DNA from 4 places in the Halomonas sp. HG01 genome. Region 1 is predicted to be linked to each of the others. Evidence: predicted binding sites of a transcription regulator. Region 1 holds the regulator's gene; each other region holds the start of a gene.
The links. The regulator FNR, encoded in region 1, switches genes on or off when oxygen is low (the NO sensors DNR and NnrR bind a similar motif). The targets are predictions, from matches to a motif close to TTGATNTANATCAA.
Positions count from the first base shown of each region.

Region 2: clpB (ATP-dependent chaperone ClpB) is a predicted target of FNR. The motif match lies at 1,882-1,895, and genes of this name have one in related genera.
Region 3: UN84_RS09915 (nitrate/nitrite transporter) is a predicted target of FNR. The motif match lies at 1,662-1,675, and genes of this name have one in related genera.
Region 4: UN84_RS01535 (DUF427 domain-containing protein) is a predicted target of FNR. The motif match lies at 2,390-2,403, and genes of this name have one in related genera.

Region 1 covers NZ_CP022134.1:2,940,714-2,944,786, forward strand. The annotation lists gene UN84_RS13990 (sulfite exporter TauE/SafE family protein) at 1-424, shown strand, start outside; gene UN84_RS13995 (hypothetical protein) at 513-1,481, shown strand; gene fnr (fumarate/nitrate reduction transcriptional regulator Fnr) at 1,551-2,294, shown strand; gene ttcA (tRNA 2-thiocytidine(32) synthetase TtcA) at 2,419-3,333, opposite strand; gene UN84_RS14010 (DNA polymerase III subunit epsilon) at 3,420-4,040, opposite strand.
Region 2 covers NZ_CP022134.1:926,934-931,006, reverse strand. The annotation lists gene clpB (ATP-dependent chaperone ClpB) at 1-1,751, opposite strand, end outside; gene pgeF (peptidoglycan editing factor PgeF) at 1,924-2,679, opposite strand; gene rluD (23S rRNA pseudouridine(1911/1915/1917) synthase RluD) at 2,690-3,649, opposite strand; gene UN84_RS04240 (outer membrane protein assembly factor BamD) at 3,800-4,073, shown strand, end outside.
Region 3 covers NZ_CP022134.1:2,093,945-2,098,017, forward strand. The annotation lists gene UN84_RS09915 (nitrate/nitrite transporter) at 1-1,552, opposite strand, end outside; gene UN84_RS09920 (histidine kinase) at 1,856-3,667, shown strand; gene narL (two-component system response regulator NarL) at 3,664-4,073, shown strand, end outside.
Region 4 covers NZ_CP022134.1:321,821-325,893, reverse strand. The annotation lists gene UN84_RS01545 (DEAD/DEAH box helicase) at 1-1,018, opposite strand, end outside; gene UN84_RS01540 (HamA C-terminal domain-containing protein) at 1,024-1,950, opposite strand; gene UN84_RS01535 (DUF427 domain-containing protein) at 2,041-2,301, opposite strand; gene UN84_RS01530 (5'-methylthioadenosine/S-adenosylhomocysteine nucleosidase) at 2,509-3,165, shown strand; gene UN84_RS01525 (GNAT family N-acetyltransferase) at 3,198-3,641, opposite strand; gene UN84_RS01520 (NAD(P)H-dependent flavin oxidoreductase) at 3,829-4,073, shown strand, end outside.

The DNA.
Region 1 (4,073 bases):
GGCGCTCTACATCGCCGACTGGTGGAAGGGGCTGCTGAGGCTGGAGGCCCTCGGCAAGCGCCTGTGGCGCCGCCTGGAGCCCCTCGGACGGCGACTGATGCCGGTCGTGACGGTGCCCCAGGCGATGGCCCTGGGCGCCGTCTGGGGCTGGCTGCCCTGCGGACTGGTCTACTCGATGCTGACCTGGAGCCTGGCCAGCGCCGATCCGCTGCGCGGCGCGGCGCTGATGGGCGCCTTCGGACTCGGCACCCTGCCGGCGCTGCTGGCCACCGGCCTGGCCGCGCGTCGGCTGGGCGGCCTGATCCGCCACCCGGCCACCCGCACCCTGGCGGCACTGACGATCATCGGCTTCGCCCTGTGGCAGCTGTGGGGGCTGTGGCCGGGCGCGATGCCCCACGAGGCCGGCCACGCCGGGCAGCACTGAACCGCTTTCGCCGTCGCGCTTGACCCAGCGCAACACCGCCCGCTTCCGCGACCGCTAGCCTGATGGCATGCACTCCCGGAATCCTGCCATGCCCGTCACCGCTCCTTCCGACTTCGGCGCCGACGACTACGCCGCGGCGCTGGCCGCCAGCAACGCCGACGCCCGTCCCCTGTCGCTGCATCTGCGCCTGCCGCTGCGCCACGATGGCGACGCGCGCGTCGATCACGCCAAGGGCATGGACCCGTTCGAAGTCGACCTGGCCCGACTGGATCGCGAGATGGTGCTGGTGCGACGCTGCCTCGCCCCCGATCGACGGATCGAGGCCCTGCACTGGGGCGGCAGCCTGCCCCCCTGGCTGAGCCTGTCGCGGATGAGCGGGCTGGTCGATCGGCTGGCCTCGCGCTTTCCCTTCGAATCGGGACATTGGCGCGACTTCACCGTCGAACTCGATCCCCGTGCCACGGATCTTCTCACCCTGCGCCATCTGGAGGCACTGGGCTTCAACCGCCTGAAGCTGGTCATGCGCCTGCCGAGGGCCGACCGCCCGGAAGCCCTGACGCGGCTGCAGTCACGCATCGAGCCGCTGCTCGACGAGAGCGTCCGCATGGGCTGGCACTCGCTGAACCTGGTGCTGATCGTGCCGCCGGCGACGCCCGAGCAGGAGGCCGCCGCGGCGCTCGCCACGCTGATGGCCATGACGCCGCCACGCCTCTCGCTGCGCCCGGACCCCGCCTGGCAGGAAGGCGAGTCGACGCTGCCGGCGACACTGCTGGCTCGGATCGAGGACCGCCTGGCCGGAAACGGCTATCGGTCGCTGGGAGGCGGGTTCTACGCCCGCCACGGCGCCGCGCTGGAGGACGCCCGGGCGCAGACGCGACGCGAGCAGGCCCGCGACCGGCTGGGGCTTGGCCCCGGTGCCATCTCGCGGCTGCCCGACGCCGTGGCCTGCAACGCCGGCTCGGCCGAGGACTATGCCGCGGCGCTGGATGAGGGGCGACTGGCCACCGCATCGGGGCACTGGTCGCGCTGCCGCCGTTCGGGCGCGGGACACGGCTAAGGGATGCTATGCCCGGGCGGGTGCTATCCGCCATAATGGGGAAGGCAAGCCCCGATCAAGGAGGACAGCATGCCCGATATCGCAGCCGGCAGGCGCCGCTCACTGCTGCACGAGACCCGCTGCCGGACCTGCAGCCTGAGTTCCCTGTGCCTGCCCCTGGCCCTCGAACTCGAGGACATCGATCAGTTCGATGCCATCATCCGCCGCCGTCCGCCGCTCAAGAAGGGCGAGTCGCTTTTCCGTCAGGGCAGCCCCTTCACCAGCGTCTATGCGGTTCGCTCCGGCAGCCTCAAGCAGATCACCAGCGAAGGCGGCGGCATGGATCAGCTGACCAACTTCTATCTGCCCAGCGAACTGGTGGGGCTGGACGGCATCGACGAGTCGACCTATCCCGGCTCGGTCATCGCGCTCGAGACCACCACCGTGTGCGAGATCCCCTTCGATCGCCTGGATGCCCTGTCGGAAAGCCTGCCGGAGCTGCGCGCCCAGCTCTACCGCAGCATGAGCAAGGAAATGCGCGACGACCGCCGCATGATGCGCCTGCTGTCGCGCAAGACCGCCGACCAGCGGCTGGCCACCTTCTTCGCCAGCCTCTCCGACCGCTTCCGGCGCCGCGGCTACTCCGCCTACAGCTTCCGGCTCTCCATGTCCCGGGCCGACATCGGCAACTACCTGGGGCTGGCCGTGGAAACCGTCAGCCGCATCCTGGGCCGCTTCCAGCAGCAGGGCCTGGTGGCCGTCTCCGGCCGCGAGGTGAACATCCTCGACCTGGACGCCCTGGCCAAGCTGGCCGAGGAAGAGGGCTGCCGCTGACGCGCCTTCGCCGCGAGCGGGAAGCCGGAAAACACACCGCCCCCATGGCCGGCAGCACATGGGGGCGGTCTTTGTTAGGTTCTTCCCTCTCCCGACACGAAGTGCCGCGCTCCAAGCTTCCCGCTTATCGCTCCTGGTGCAGATCGATGCGGTCGGCCTGCATCTTCGCCTGCTTGTCCTCCAGCCCGGCGAAGTCGAACAGCTCGCGGTCGGCCAGCTGCGAGGGGGCGACGTTGGTGACCGCCTTGAACATGCTTTCCAGACGGCCGGGATGCTTGGCCTCCCACTCGGCGAGCATCTCCTTGACCACCTGACGCTGCAGGTTCGGCTGCGAGCCGCACAGGTTGCAGGGGATGATCGGGAAGGCCATGCGCTCCGAGAACTCGGCGATGTCGGCCTCGCGGCAGTAGGCCAGCGGGCGGATGACGATGTTCTTGCCGTCGTCGGAGAGCAGCTTGGGCGGCATCGACTTGAGGCTGCCGCCGAAGAACATGTTGAGGAACAGCGTCTCGAGGATGTCCTCGCGATGATGACCGAGCGCGATCTTGGTGGCACCGATCTCCTCGGCATAGCCATAGAGGGAGCCGCGGCGCAGCCGCGAGCACAGCGCGCAGGTGGTCTTGCCTTCCGGGGTCTTCTCCTTGACCACCGAGTAGGTGTCGCGCTCGAGGATATGGTAATCGACGCCGAGCCCGTCCAGGTACTCGGGCAGCACGTGCTCGGGAAAGCCGGGCTGCTTCTGGTCGAGGTTCACCGCCACCAGCGAGAAGTTCACCGGCGCGTTGCGCTGCAGATTCCGCAGGATCTCCAGCATGGTGTAGCTGTCCTTGCCGCCGGACAGGCACACCATCACCTTGTCGCCCTCGCGGATCATGTCGAAGTCGATGATGGCGTTGCCGACCTGGCGCCGCAGACGCTTCTGCAGCTTGTTGAACTCGCGCTTGGCCTTGGCGTCGGGCGCCTCGGCGGACAGGGTCGACGGCTCGGCCGAAGCGGCCTCATCGGCGGGACGGGGATCGAAGGTCACGGCATCTTGCATGGTCGGGGCGCTGCCAGGGCAATCGGGGAAAGGGAAAGGGCGCCTATCCTACCACCCTGCCGCCAGGCTGGCGACGTGGCGCGCGTTCAGCCGCTGCGGCGCTCGAGCAGCGCGTCGCGGTCCAGCCGCAGGTGCATCAGGGCCGTGGTCACGGCGGTGCCCAGCACGCTGTGGCGCCCCATCAGCGGCACCTCGAGCTGCGCGGCGACCCGCTCGAAGGCCGGTGCCACCTCGAGCCGCGAATGATGATGGTAACGCTGGTAACGCTGGACCAGGTCGATGCCGGCATTGGGCAGGTCGAAGCCGAATCGGGCGCGCAGCGGGCGGTTCAGCAACGCCAGGTCGCGATCCAGCCGCCAGCCGACCAGCGGGCGATTGCCGACGAAGTCGAGCAGCCGCGCCAGGGCCTGGTCGAGCGTCACGCCGTCGTCGAGATCGATGCCGCGCAGGCCGTGACGCCGCAGCACCTCGGCGTCCACGCCTTCCGGGCGCGTCAGCCGCAGCTCCAGCGACTCGCTGGTCAGCACCCGATCGCCGCGCAGGCGCACCGCGGCGATCGCCAGCGGCTCGGCGCTGCGCACGTCGCCGCCGGTCGACTGCACGGCCAGCGCCACCAGCTCCTCCCCCGTATAGGGGCGGAACAGCCAGCCATACTGGCCATGGGCGTGGCGGTGGCGGTCGACCAGGCGGCGCAGGGTCTTGAGCATGTCGATGTCCTTGTCGTGTCGAGAGGCGGCGGC
Region 2 (4,073 bases), 1.7 Mb from region 1:
TTGGCCACCGCAGTCACCGCCTCGTCCTGGCCGATGACCCGCTCGTGCAGCGCCTCCTCCATGCGCAGCAGCTTGTCGCGCTCGCCCTCGAGCATCTTGGACACCGGAATGCCGGTCCAGCGCGACACCACCTCGGCGATCTCCTCCTCGGTGACGTTGGAGCGCAGCAGCTGGTGCTTGGCGGTATCGGCCTCGGCGTCACTGGACTCGGCGATCTTCTGCTCGAGCTCGGGAATCACCCCGTACTGCAGCTCGGACATCCGCCCCAGGTCGCCCTGGCGGCGCGCCTGCTCGAGGTCGATACGGGCCTTGTCGAGCTCGTCCTTGAACTGGGCCGCGCCCTGGATGCTGGCCTTCTCGGCCTTCCAGATCTCATCGAGATCGGCGTACTCGCGCTCGAGCTCCTCGATCTGCTCCTCGAGGCTGTCGAGGCGCTTCTTGGAGGCCTCGTCGGTCTCCCTCTTGAGGTGTTCACGCTCCATCTTGAGCTGGATCAGCCGGCGGTCGAGGCGGTCCATCTCCTCGGGCTTGGAGTCGAGCTCCATGCGGATCCGCGAGCAGGCCTCATCGATCAGGTCGATGGCCTTGTCCGGCAGCTGGCGGTCGGTGATGTAGCGGGTCGACAGCTTGGCCGCGGCGATGATGGCGCCGTCGGTGATATCGACGCCGTGGTGCACCTCGTAGCGCTCCTTGAGGCCGCGCAGGATAGCCACGGTGTCTTCCTCGCTCGGCTCGTCGACCAGCACCTTCTGGAAGCGGCGCTCCAGGGCGGCATCCTTCTCGATGTGCTGACGGTACTCGTCGAGGGTGGTGGCGCCCACGCAGTGCAGCTCGCCGCGCGCCAGCGCCGGCTTGAGCATGTTGCCGGCGTCCATGGCGCCCTCGGCCTTACCGGCACCGACCATGGTGTGCAGCTCGTCGATGAACAGGATGATCCGGCCCTCCTCCTGGGCCAGCTCCTTGAGCACCGCCTTGAGGCGCTCCTCGAACTCGCCGCGGAACTTGGCCCCGGCCAGGAGCGCGCCCATGTCCAGCGACAGCACGCGCTTGTCCTTGAGGCCCTCGGGCACCTCGCCGTCGACGATGCGCTGGGCCAGGCCCTCGACGATGGCGGTCTTGCCGACGCCGGGCTCGCCGATCAGCACCGGGTTGTTCTTGGTCCGGCGCTGCAGCACCTGCACGGTGCGGCGGATCTCGTCGTCGCGGCCGATCACCGGGTCGAGCTTGCCGCTGGACGCCCGCTCGGTGAGGTCCAGGGTGTACTTCTCCAGCGCCTCGCGGCTCTCCTCGGCGTTGGGATCACTGACCTTCTCGCCGCCGCGCACGCTGTCGATGGCGGTCTCCAGCGCCTTGCGGCTCACACCCGCCTGGCCAAGCAGCTTGCTCACCGCATGGCGCATCTCCAGCGCGGCCAGCAGCACCAGCTCGCTGGCGATGTACTGGTCGCCGCGCTTCTGGGCCTCGCGGTCGGTGAGGTTGAACAGCTTCATCAGGTCGCGGGACGGCTGCACCTCACCGTCGAAATCGCCGACCTTGGGCAGGTCGTCGAGATGGCCGACCAGGCCGTCGCGCAGCCTGGCGGCGTCGCCGCCGGCCTTCTGCACCAGCGCCTTGACGCCAGTATCGCTGGCATCGAGCAGCGCCAGCAGCAGGTGGCCGGGCTCGAGCTGGTTATGACCGTGGCCCACGGCCAGCGACTGGGCATCGGCCACGGCGTTCTGCAGCTTGGCGGTGAACTTGTCGATTCGCATAGCGTTTCCTCCGTCGGGGTAGCGGCGCGATTCGGACGCGCCGCCTGTCCCAATGTCATGAGTCTTGACATCTTAAGTGGCGTCAGGATGGCCGGCTTTCAAGTCGGCCGCCGGAGGAAACGCCGGAGGGTTGATATGCATCAAGGAGCGAGGCGCTCTCGCCGCGGGTAACTCAGCGCAGCCAGATCATGCTGGCCATGCGGCCGGTGACGCCGTCGTCACGGCGGTAGGAATAGAAACGGGATTCGCAGGCGGTGCAGAAGTGGCCGCCGCTGATATGGGACAGTCCCAGCCGTTCCAGGCGCAGGCGCGCCAGCTTGTACAGGTCGGCCATGTAGTGGCCCAACCGATAGGGGCTCGGCACGAAGGCCTCGGCGGCATCGGGCTGCACGGCGACGAAGGCCTCGCGCACCTCGCGCCCGACCTCAAACTGGGCGTTGGAGATCGCCGGCCCCAGCCAGGCCATCAGCGACTCGGGCGGCGCGCCCATGGCGGCCACCGTGGCCTCGAGCACGCCGCCGGCCAGGCCGCGCCAGCCGGCGTGGGCCACGCCGACCCGCTGGCCGTCGCGGTCGCAGAAGAACACCGGCAGGCAGTCGGCGGTCAGCACCACGCAGGCATGACCACGGTCGAGGGCCACCGAGGCATCGGCCTCGGGCGGGGTCTCGAGGTATTCCGACTGCACCCGGGCGCCGTGGGCCTGATCGAGCCACAGCAGCGGCCGGTCGTCGCCGACTTCCTTCTGCAGCTGGCGGCGGCACAGTGCCACGTGGGCAGCGTTGTCGCCGACGTGCTGCGCCGGATTGAAGGCGGCGAAGCGCCCTTGACTGGGCCCGGTCTCGCGGGTAGTAACGCAGGCCGCCACCGAGGGCGGCGCCGGCCAGTCGGGGCGAATCAGGGTCGGGCGCAGGTCGAGGGCATCGCTCATCGCGGTTTCCTTAGCGGCGGGTCTCGCGGTCTTCGCGCAGGAAGTCCAGCAGCATCAGCATGTCATCCGGCAGGGCCGCGCGAAAGGTCAGCGTCTCGCCGCTGGTCGGGTGCACGAAGGCCAGCTTGCGGGCGTGCAGCGCCTGGCGGGGGAACTCGCGCAGTACCTCCTTGAGCGTCTCGCCGGCGCCGGCCGGCAGCTTGAGGCGCCCGCCGTAGACCGGGTCGCCGATCAGCGGATAGTGCAGGTGCGCCAGGTGCACGCGGATCTGGTGGGTGCGGCCGGTCTCCAGCTTGCAGCGCACGTGGGTGTGGGCGCGGAAACGCTCGACCACCCGATAGTGCGTCACCGCCGGCTTGCCGGAGGCGGTCACCGCCTGGCGCTTGCGGTCCTTGGGGTGACGGCCGATGGCCGCGTCCACCTTGCCGCCGGAGGTCATTACCCCGACCGAGACGGCGTCGTACTCGCGGGACACGGTACGCGCCTGGAGCTGCTCCACCAGCGCGGTCTGGGCGCCCAGGGTCTTGGCCACCACCATCAGCCCGCTGGTGTCCTTGTCCAGGCGATGCACGATGCCGGCCCGCGGCACCGCCGCCAGCGCGGGACAGTGATGCAGCAGGCCGTTGAGCAGGGTGCCATCGGGATTGCCGGCGGCCGGGTGCACCACCAGGCCGGGCGACTTGTTGATCACCAGCACCTCGTCGTCCTCGTACACCACGTCCAGCGGGATGTCCTCGGGCTCGAAGCGGGCATCGTCCTCGACCGTCGCGGTCAGCGCCACGGCCTCGCCGCCGTAGACCTTGTCGCGAGGCTTGGCGGGACGGCCGTCCAGGGTCAGCGCGCCCTCCTTGATCCAGGCCTTGAGGCGTTCCCGGGAGAAGTCGGAGAAGAGGTCGGCGGCGGCCTGGTCGAGGCGCAGGCCGGCCATGTGCTCGGGGACGCGGTGCTGGGCTTCGAAGGTCTGGGACATGGACTCGATGATCATCCGTCTGGGCGGTGGAGCGCTCCGCGGCAGCACGCTCGGCGCGGTGACTGCGTTTTGCCACGAGGTGCTTTATAGTGGGCGAATTCGGGCCGATTCTAGCACGGCCACCCAGGGTTGTTTGACACGAGGATCACGATGCGCGTTATCACGACCGGACCCCGCCTGGCCGTCATGCTGCTGGCGAGTGCCCTGCTGGCCGGCTGTGCCAGTTCTCAGGAGCAGGAGGCGCCTGACCTGCAGGAACGCCAGCTGTACGACGAGGGACGCTCGGCGCTGGAGGGCGGACGCTTTACCACCGCCATCAACCGGCTCGAAGCCATCGACACCCGCTTCCCGTTCGGCGATACCGCCGAGCAGGCCCAGCTGGAACTGATCTACGCCTACTACCAGACCGACGACTGGGAGAAGG
Region 3 (4,073 bases), 850 kb from region 1:
TCGGCACCATGAAGCTGTAGAAGATGCGCAGCGTGGCGCCGGACAGGCCCGGCAGCGCGGCCAGCCAGAACAGCTGGTTGGAGGTGTAGTCGAAACCCACCTGGGGCAGCTTGGCCACCACCACCGACCAGACCATCCACACCGAGAAGGCCAGCAGCAGATTGGGAATCGAGATCCACAGGTTGCGGGTGGCGATGCGCTTGCCCTTCTCGGACCAGAAATCCGGATCCTCCGGGCGCCAGTCCTGCAGCACGAAACGGCTGGGCGTGGCGAGCTCCGGCAGATCGGTGACCTCCCGGCCGGCCCGCCACTCCTGACGGCTGGCACGCAGGATGGCGTAATGCATCCACACCAGCGCCGCGGCGGACACCGCGAACAGCAGCATGAAGCAACTCTGCCAGATGCCCGCCACGTCGTTGAGCATGCCGAAGGTCAGCGGCAGGAAGAAGCCACCGAGCCCCCCGATCATGCCCACCACCCCGCCGACCGCGCCGACGTGCTGCGGATAGTAGCTGGGGATGTGCTTGAACACCGCTGCCTTGCCCAGCGACATGAAGAAGCCCAGCACCATGATCAGCACGACGAAGCCGACCAGGTTCATGGCGAAGGAGAATTCCAGGATGTCGTGAACGCCCTGCACGCGGTAGCGGGTCGGCGGGTAGCTGAGCAGGAAGGTGCAGGCCACCGAGGCGATCAGGGTCCAGTACATCACCCGTCGCGCGCCGTAGCGGTCGGACAGCCAGCCGCCAAGGACGCGGAACAGCGACGCCGGAATGGTGTACAGCGCGGCGACGATGCCGGCGGCGGTGATGCTCAGGCCGTAGACCTCGACCAGATAGTGCGGCAGCCACAGCGCCAGGGCGACGAAGCCGCCGAACACGAAGAAGTAGTACAGCGAGAAGCGCCACACGCGAACCTCGACCAGCGGTGCCAGCTGCTGCCTGAGCGGCACGGCCTCGGCCCGGCGCCGCTCGCTCTGCGGATCGGTCCGCGCCAGCAGCAGGAAGGCCACGCCCATGATCGCGATCACCGTGGCGTAGACCAGCGCCGCCCCCTGCCAGCCCAGCGCCAGCAGCAGGAAGGGGGCGCCGAAGTTGGTCACCGCGGCCCCGACGTTGCCGGCCCCGAAGATCCCCAGGGCGGTGCCCTGGCGCTCCTGCTCGAACCAGGCCGAGGTGTAGGCCACGCCGACGATGAAGGAACCCCCGGCCAGGCCGACGCCCAGGGCGCCGAGCAGCAGCATGGGGTAGCTGGTGGCGAAGGTCAGCAGGTAGACACAGGCCGCCGTGGCCAGCATCAGCAGGCTGAACACCCAGCGCCCGCCGAAGCGATCGGTGAGGATGCCCAGGAACAGGCGGCTGATCGACCCGGTGAGCACCGGGGTCGCCATCAGCAGGCCGAGCTGGGTGTCCGACAGGGCGAACTCCTGCTTGATCTGCAGGCCGAGAATGGAGAACAGCGTCCACACCGCGAAGCACAGCGTGAACGCCAGCGTGGACAGGAACAGGGCGCGATTCTGGGCGCGCCTGGTCGATGGGGTGGGGTTGGCCATGATCTCCCCCTCTGGCTCGGTGAAAGGCTTCCGGGAGCGCCCTTCCACCGGACCGAAGGTGCGAAAGACGCGGTAGGAGGACCTTAGCGCCGGCGGTGAGGCGAGGCCGTTGACCTGGGTCAAGGCGCTTCGCAGCGCCATCCCCGACCCTAGCCGTGTCTACCTCTTTGGAGGTAGCAGGAGTTTTTTCACAACCCACTGATTCAACTAGCATTTGCTTCTGCCGCCCGGTGTTGCACCGGGCGTGGTGACAAAGGCGACTCTTTGGAGGTAGGCGGCGCCCCTGGCGCGATGCCGGATGTCATGCCCCGTTCCCTGTCCTTCCGCGCCGGCCTGGCGATGGCCGGCATCGTGCTGCTGGCGCTGACCAGCATGCTCGGCTCGATCATCATCGCCGAGAACGCCCGTGGCGACGCGGCCGCCATCAACCAGGCCGGCGCCCTGCGCATGCAGGCCTATCGTCTGCTGAGCACCACCCAGCGGGCCGATGCCGACAGCGAGGCTCGCCGGGCGCAGATCGCCGAACTCGAGCGCAGCCTCGCCTCGCCGGCGATCACCGGACGCCTGGCGGACGATCCACGGCATCCGCTGAACCGCCAGTACCGCACCGTCATCGCGCAATGGCACGACCGGCTGCGGCCGCGGATGCAAGCGGCGGGCGTTCCGGCCACGCTGCCGGTCGGCGACTTCGTCGACCAGGTGGACCGCCTGGTCGACCAGCTCCAGCGCGAGGCCGAGTCGCGAATCCAGCTGATGCGCCTGTTCCAGGGGGTCATCCTGTTCCTGACCCTGGGCCTGGTGTTCCTGGCCATGTACAAGCTGACCACCGATGTCATCCCCCCGCTGCGTGACCTGCTCAGGATCGTCGATCGCTCACGGCGCGGCGACTTCAGCGGCCGCACCCGCTACGCGGCCGACGACGAACTGGGCCTTCTGTCGCGCACCATCAACCAGATGAACGACAGCCTGTCCCGGATCTACGGTCAGCTCGAGGCGCGCGTCGAGGCCAAGACCGCCGAGCTCGAGCGCAGCAACGAGACGCTCGAGGTGCTCTACCAGGCCGCGCGCCAGCTCAACGGCGCCCCCATCGGCGATGCCAGCTACCGCCGGGTGCTCGAAGACCTCGCCGCCGTCACCGGTCTGGGCCCCGTCACCCTGTGCCTGAGCCAGAGCGATGCCGAGCGCGCCTACCTGCGGCTCTCCACCCGACCCGACGACTGCCCCGACTTCTGTCGCGCGCCGGCCTGCCAGCCCTGTCTCGACGGCAACGGCGACACCCCCTGGGTGTATCGGGTCGCGGTGAACGAGGCGGGGCGGAACTACGGGGTATTGCTGCTCGAATATTCGCCCGAGTCGCCGCCTCGGCGCTGGCAATGCGACCTGGTCGAAACCATCGCCGGTCTGATCGCCACCTCGCTATCGCTCTCCCAGGGCTACGCCGAGCAGCGCCGGCTGGCGCTGATGGACGAACGCGCGGTGATCGCTCGAGAACTGCACGACTCGCTGGCCCAGTCGCTCTCCTACCTGAAGATCCAGGTCTCCCGCCTGCAGGCCCAGGCCCGGGCCGGCGGGGCCCATGCCGACACCGAGGCGATCGTCGATGAACTGCGCGAAGGCCTCAACGCCGCCTACCGTCAGCTCCGCGAGCTGCTCAACACCTTCCGCCTGAAGATGTCTGACGCCGGGCTGGAGGCTGCCCTCGAGGAGACGGTGCGCGAATTCGTCCGTCGCGGTGAGCTGTCCCTTCGCCTCGACTACTGCCTCGATCACTGCCCACTGTCACCCAATGAGGAGGTGCATACCCTGCAGATCGTTCGCGAGGCGCTGTCCAACGTCGTCCATCACGCCCGGGCGAAGCGCTGCGAGGTCAGCCTGAGCACCGACGAGGCGGGCCGCGTGGCGGTCAGCATCCGCGACGATGGCATCGGTCTCGGGGGCACATCGAACCAGCCGGAACACTACGGGACCATCATCATGCACGAACGCGCCGCCAGCCTGAGCGGTCGCCTCGAGCTGCACGAGCCGGCCGAAGGGGGCACCGAGGTCAGGCTGCACTTCACGCCTCAGCTCCACCGAGAGACGACGGCCACCTCATTGCCGGGAGACACGCCATGAGCACCGCGATCCTGATCGTCGACGACCATCCGCTGTTCCGTCGGGGGGTGCGCCAGCTGCTGGAGATGGATCCCGAACTGGCGATCGCCGGAGAGGCCGCCGACGGGGAAGCCGCCATCGAGGCCGCGGGCCGCCTGTCCCCGACGCTGATCCTGATGGACCTGAACATGGCGCGGCGGGATGGCCTCGACGCCCTGCGCGCGCTGCGCGAGTACGGCGTCGAGGCTCGCATCGTCATGCTCACGGTCTCCGATGCCGAGGAGGACGTGGTCGCTGCCCTGCGCGCCGGCGCCGACGGCTATCTGCTCAAGGACATGGAACCCGAAGACCTGCTGGCGGCGATCAAGGAGGCCGCTGAGGGGCGCATGGCGGTCAGCCCACGCCTCGCCGGCCTGCTGGCGAAAGC
Region 4 (4,073 bases), 1.0 Mb from region 1:
CTTCAAACATTATCTCTTTAGGCTTCCCTTTAACCTCGGAGGCCAATATTATATTTTGGGAGACTGGTGATACTGTTTCAGTAAAAAACTTCCCGCTCTCAGATATATTGAACATGCCAAAAAAATAGCCAGGATTTTTAATCAGAGGACTGGCAAACAAAACCTCAGTTTCTGGGTATTTCTTTAGAAGCAAATCTATTGAAATCTGCAGCAAAATACCTCGCGTGCCTTTTTGAATCTCATGGGCTTCATCAACAATCACTGATGTAATGGCTGGCATTTCCCCATCAACATCACTCAAGTAACTCATTAACCTCTCTTGCGTTAATACATAAACAACCCCTTTCCCTGATTTACCTTCAGGCACAGAAAAAGGTGCAGTTCTGATAATAACATCATCAAAATTGTACTTTTTTACTAACACTCTAACCCTGTTCGCCACTTCGGAGATTAGTGCTCTAGTAGGAACTATATATACGATGCACTGCTTCTCTTTTTCCCGAAGCTTCTTTATTAGACTCAACCCAAGAACAAAGGATTTTCCGGCAGAAGTAGGCGCAGAGACACTCAAGGCTCTTTCACTTTGCAAATAACTCAAGAACTCATACTGAAAATCAGTTAAACTTATTGACTCATCATCTATATAAACCGAGTTCTCAACTTCTCTTGTCAAACATTCTAAGCTTAAAAAACTTGGTATCACTCTACTCTTGTCATTGAAGCGTTCCCTTAACAGCTGGCGAGCTGGAAAGTTGCCCAACCGAGACATTATAACTTCTGAAAAATTTAAAAGCTTAGTATTCCCTTCTCCCCTGATCTCTAAAAGCCTAGTAATAATTTCATATGCAGCCATTTTATCTTCGGGCGCTTCAGAAAGGGATAGAATTGAGGCATGACCTAGAAGCTGGTTAGTTTCCGTGTCATCGAGATCACTATCTGATACAGATGTCTTCCCGGGCAATTGCTTTTGCGTGCTTTGCACATGTAGTTTTTCAAACAATTTTTTTACATTACTCATAGCAATCAATCAAGCGCCTCATTAAAAGCATTCCTAAACTCAACGACTGATGGGAATGGCAAGAAGAAAACATCAAAAACCAAATATTTTTTCTCAAAACCATCAAGTTTTCTCTGCAACCCCCTTGCGAGCTTAGAAGCATTCACCAAAAATTCACACTCAAACTTATCCTTTAGCTCACTCTGAGGCGCTGAGCATACTTTATCATAACCATCGTAGTCGTATCCGATCAGGCAAGCATGATTTATCCTAACATTTGGACCTGGATTACCATTCACAAATAGCTGAGATATCTCACGTTTAACTTCTTCGTCAGCATACTTAAAGTGCTTTGTAACCATGTTGAACTCATGCTCATACATTTTTATATCATGGAAGTCATTAACACTTTTCAACGCTGAAGTTAATGCATCAGAAGAATTTTTATATAGCTTTGATTCGCCAAAATAAAAATCAACCATCTCCAACTCAGCATTCCATTTGGCATGAATGCCATCCGAACCTTTAACCTCATCCTTGTGATTCGTCTTTAGCTCCATTTTTGACACCATTTGCGGCGCTTTAAGTACAGCTTCCAATAAAAAATAAAGCAATGTCTCGCCGGCTTCACCAGTTTTATCAGGTGAATCATCTGTTATCTCTGGGTGACGAAACAAACTTCGGGCCTCCTTGGTTAACACTGCAGACTGGCGCGCGGTTAAAGTTTCGCTCCTGTTTCTTGCAGACAAACAGTAATCTATAATGTAAGCATATAAAGTGTCTGCCAAAGCTTTGACCATTGGCCTTTTATTACCGTCAAACCTAAGATAGTGAAGCCTAACTTTCGCATCAACTCCGGTTATCTCTAAATCATGTTCCAAAACGCTGATGCAGTTTGAAAAATCTGGACTTTCAACCGAAACCTTATCCTCAATACTTCTCGCCAAACTCATCACCACCTCATACTTTAAAAAACTTAATTATTTGTTTCGCCACAAATAACCAGCAACTAAAAAAACTCCTACATCTCGTCACTCGGCTGCTCATAGCCCTTGGCTACATTGGATATGAGGTGGCGAGTAATAAGTGCTATCGCCCTTGAAGGGGCAGTGAGTGACGGTGGAGGAAATCGAGAGCTTCGCCATATCCACATCCTCTTTCGGAATGTAGTGGCGGTGTGGATAGCCTTTTTCGCGCAGCTCGATGGCGTTGCGGGTATCGGCGATCAGGGTGTCGCCAGTAAGGATGCGCACCCGCCGGGAATGCGGATGCAGGGTGATGCGGGGTTCGGTGTGATCGGCCATCGGCAGTTCCCTTGCGAGTCGGCTGATCCATCAGCCTAGAACGAGGGGTTCAGAATGTCACCGCTTGGTGACAATTTCACTTAGGCTTTTGATCTAGGTCGGTCTTGCGGGAACGACCCGCTCGCCTCCCTCACGCCCTCGCCCGCTTGGCGCCAACGCGCCTGCCCGCCATGATGGTGGCCATTATCAACTGCGGGAGACTTGGGGATGAACCAGACACCACGCGCGCCGGCGCCGCTGACGACGCTGGGCGGGCGCTCCGTGCTGTTCGTGATGGCGGCGGACGCCGAATACGGGCCGCATCTTCGAGAGCGGTTCACGCCCTTCATGACCGGCGTGGGGCCGGTGGAGGCGGCGGTGGAGCTCACCGCGGCGCTGGCGGAGCTTGCGGCGCGCGGGCAACGGCCGGACCTGGTGGTGTCGCTGGGCTCGGCGGGCAGCCGGGCGCTCGAGCAGACCGAGGTCTATCAGGCGACCTCGGTGGCCTACCGCGACATGGACGCCTCGCCGCTCGGCTTCCAGAAGGGCGTGACGCCCTTCCTCGACCTGCCGGACATCCTGCCTCTTCCGCTGCGCATTCCCGGGATTCGCGAGGCGTCGCTCTCCACCGGCGCCAACATCGTCTCGGGCGCGGCCTATGCCGCCATCGCCGCCGACATGGTGGACATGGAGAGCTACGCCTGCCTGCGCGCCTGCACCCGCTTCGGCGTGCCGCTGGTGGTGCTGCGCGGCATCTCGGACGGCAAGGCGGAGCTCAACCACGTCGACGACTGGACGGAGTATCTCCACGTCATCGACGAGAGGCTGGCCGCCGCGGTGGATAGGCTGGGCGAGGCGCTCGGCGAGGGCTTGTTACCGGGCTGAGGCGCCAGTGCCGAGGCCAGGGGCGCGGCGCGTCACGGCGTGGGCACCAGCGCCATGTGCAGCAGCGGATAGGGCTTGCCCAAGCCGTCGAGCGGCGAGCGGTCGGTGACGGAAAACCCCTTGTGCCGGTAGAAGCCCAGCGCCTGCGGGTTCTGTTCGTTGACGTCCACCCGGGAGGCGTCCTGGGCGGTCACCGCGTCATCCAGCAGCAAGGCGCCGATGCCGGCGCCGCGCGCCTGGGGCGCGACGAACAGCATCTCGATCTTGCCGTCTTGCACGCCGCAGAAGCCCAGGATGTCACCGCTCTCGCCCTTGACGCACGTTAGATCGACGGCGCCGAAATACTGCTCATAGATGAGCGGCTTCAGCTCCAGCAGGTCGTCTTCCCGCAGGAAGTCGTGCGTTGCCCTGACCGAGGCCTCCCAGACCTCCAGCAGCTCGCGGTAGTCTTCCCTTTCCACACTCTCGACGTACATCCCACACTCCCCTGTTTCTTGTTCCCTAGCCGCCATGGCGTCGTGCGCCGCCTCGTGGCGTCCGGGTCGAGGCAAGGGCCCGGCGCTCGGGCGACGTCGCGGCGGCTGGCGCGCCGATAAAAGACGCCATGCCGCCCACTGCTGTCAACCGACGCCACCGTATCCCGCACTCGTGGAGGCCATTCCCATGACATCGCCGAATCCCCTGATCGACCGGCTGGGCATCCAGCCAATCATCCAGGCGCCCATGGCCGGCGTGGCCACGCCGGCGCTGGCGGCGGCGGTATCGAATGCCGGCGGCCTGGGCTCGCTGGGCATCGGCGCCAGCGGCGTCGACAAGGCTAGAGCGATGATCGAGCGCACCCGGGCGCTGACGCCCCGCCCGTTCAACGTCAACGTCTTCTGCCATGCGCCCGCCGTGCGCGACCCGGC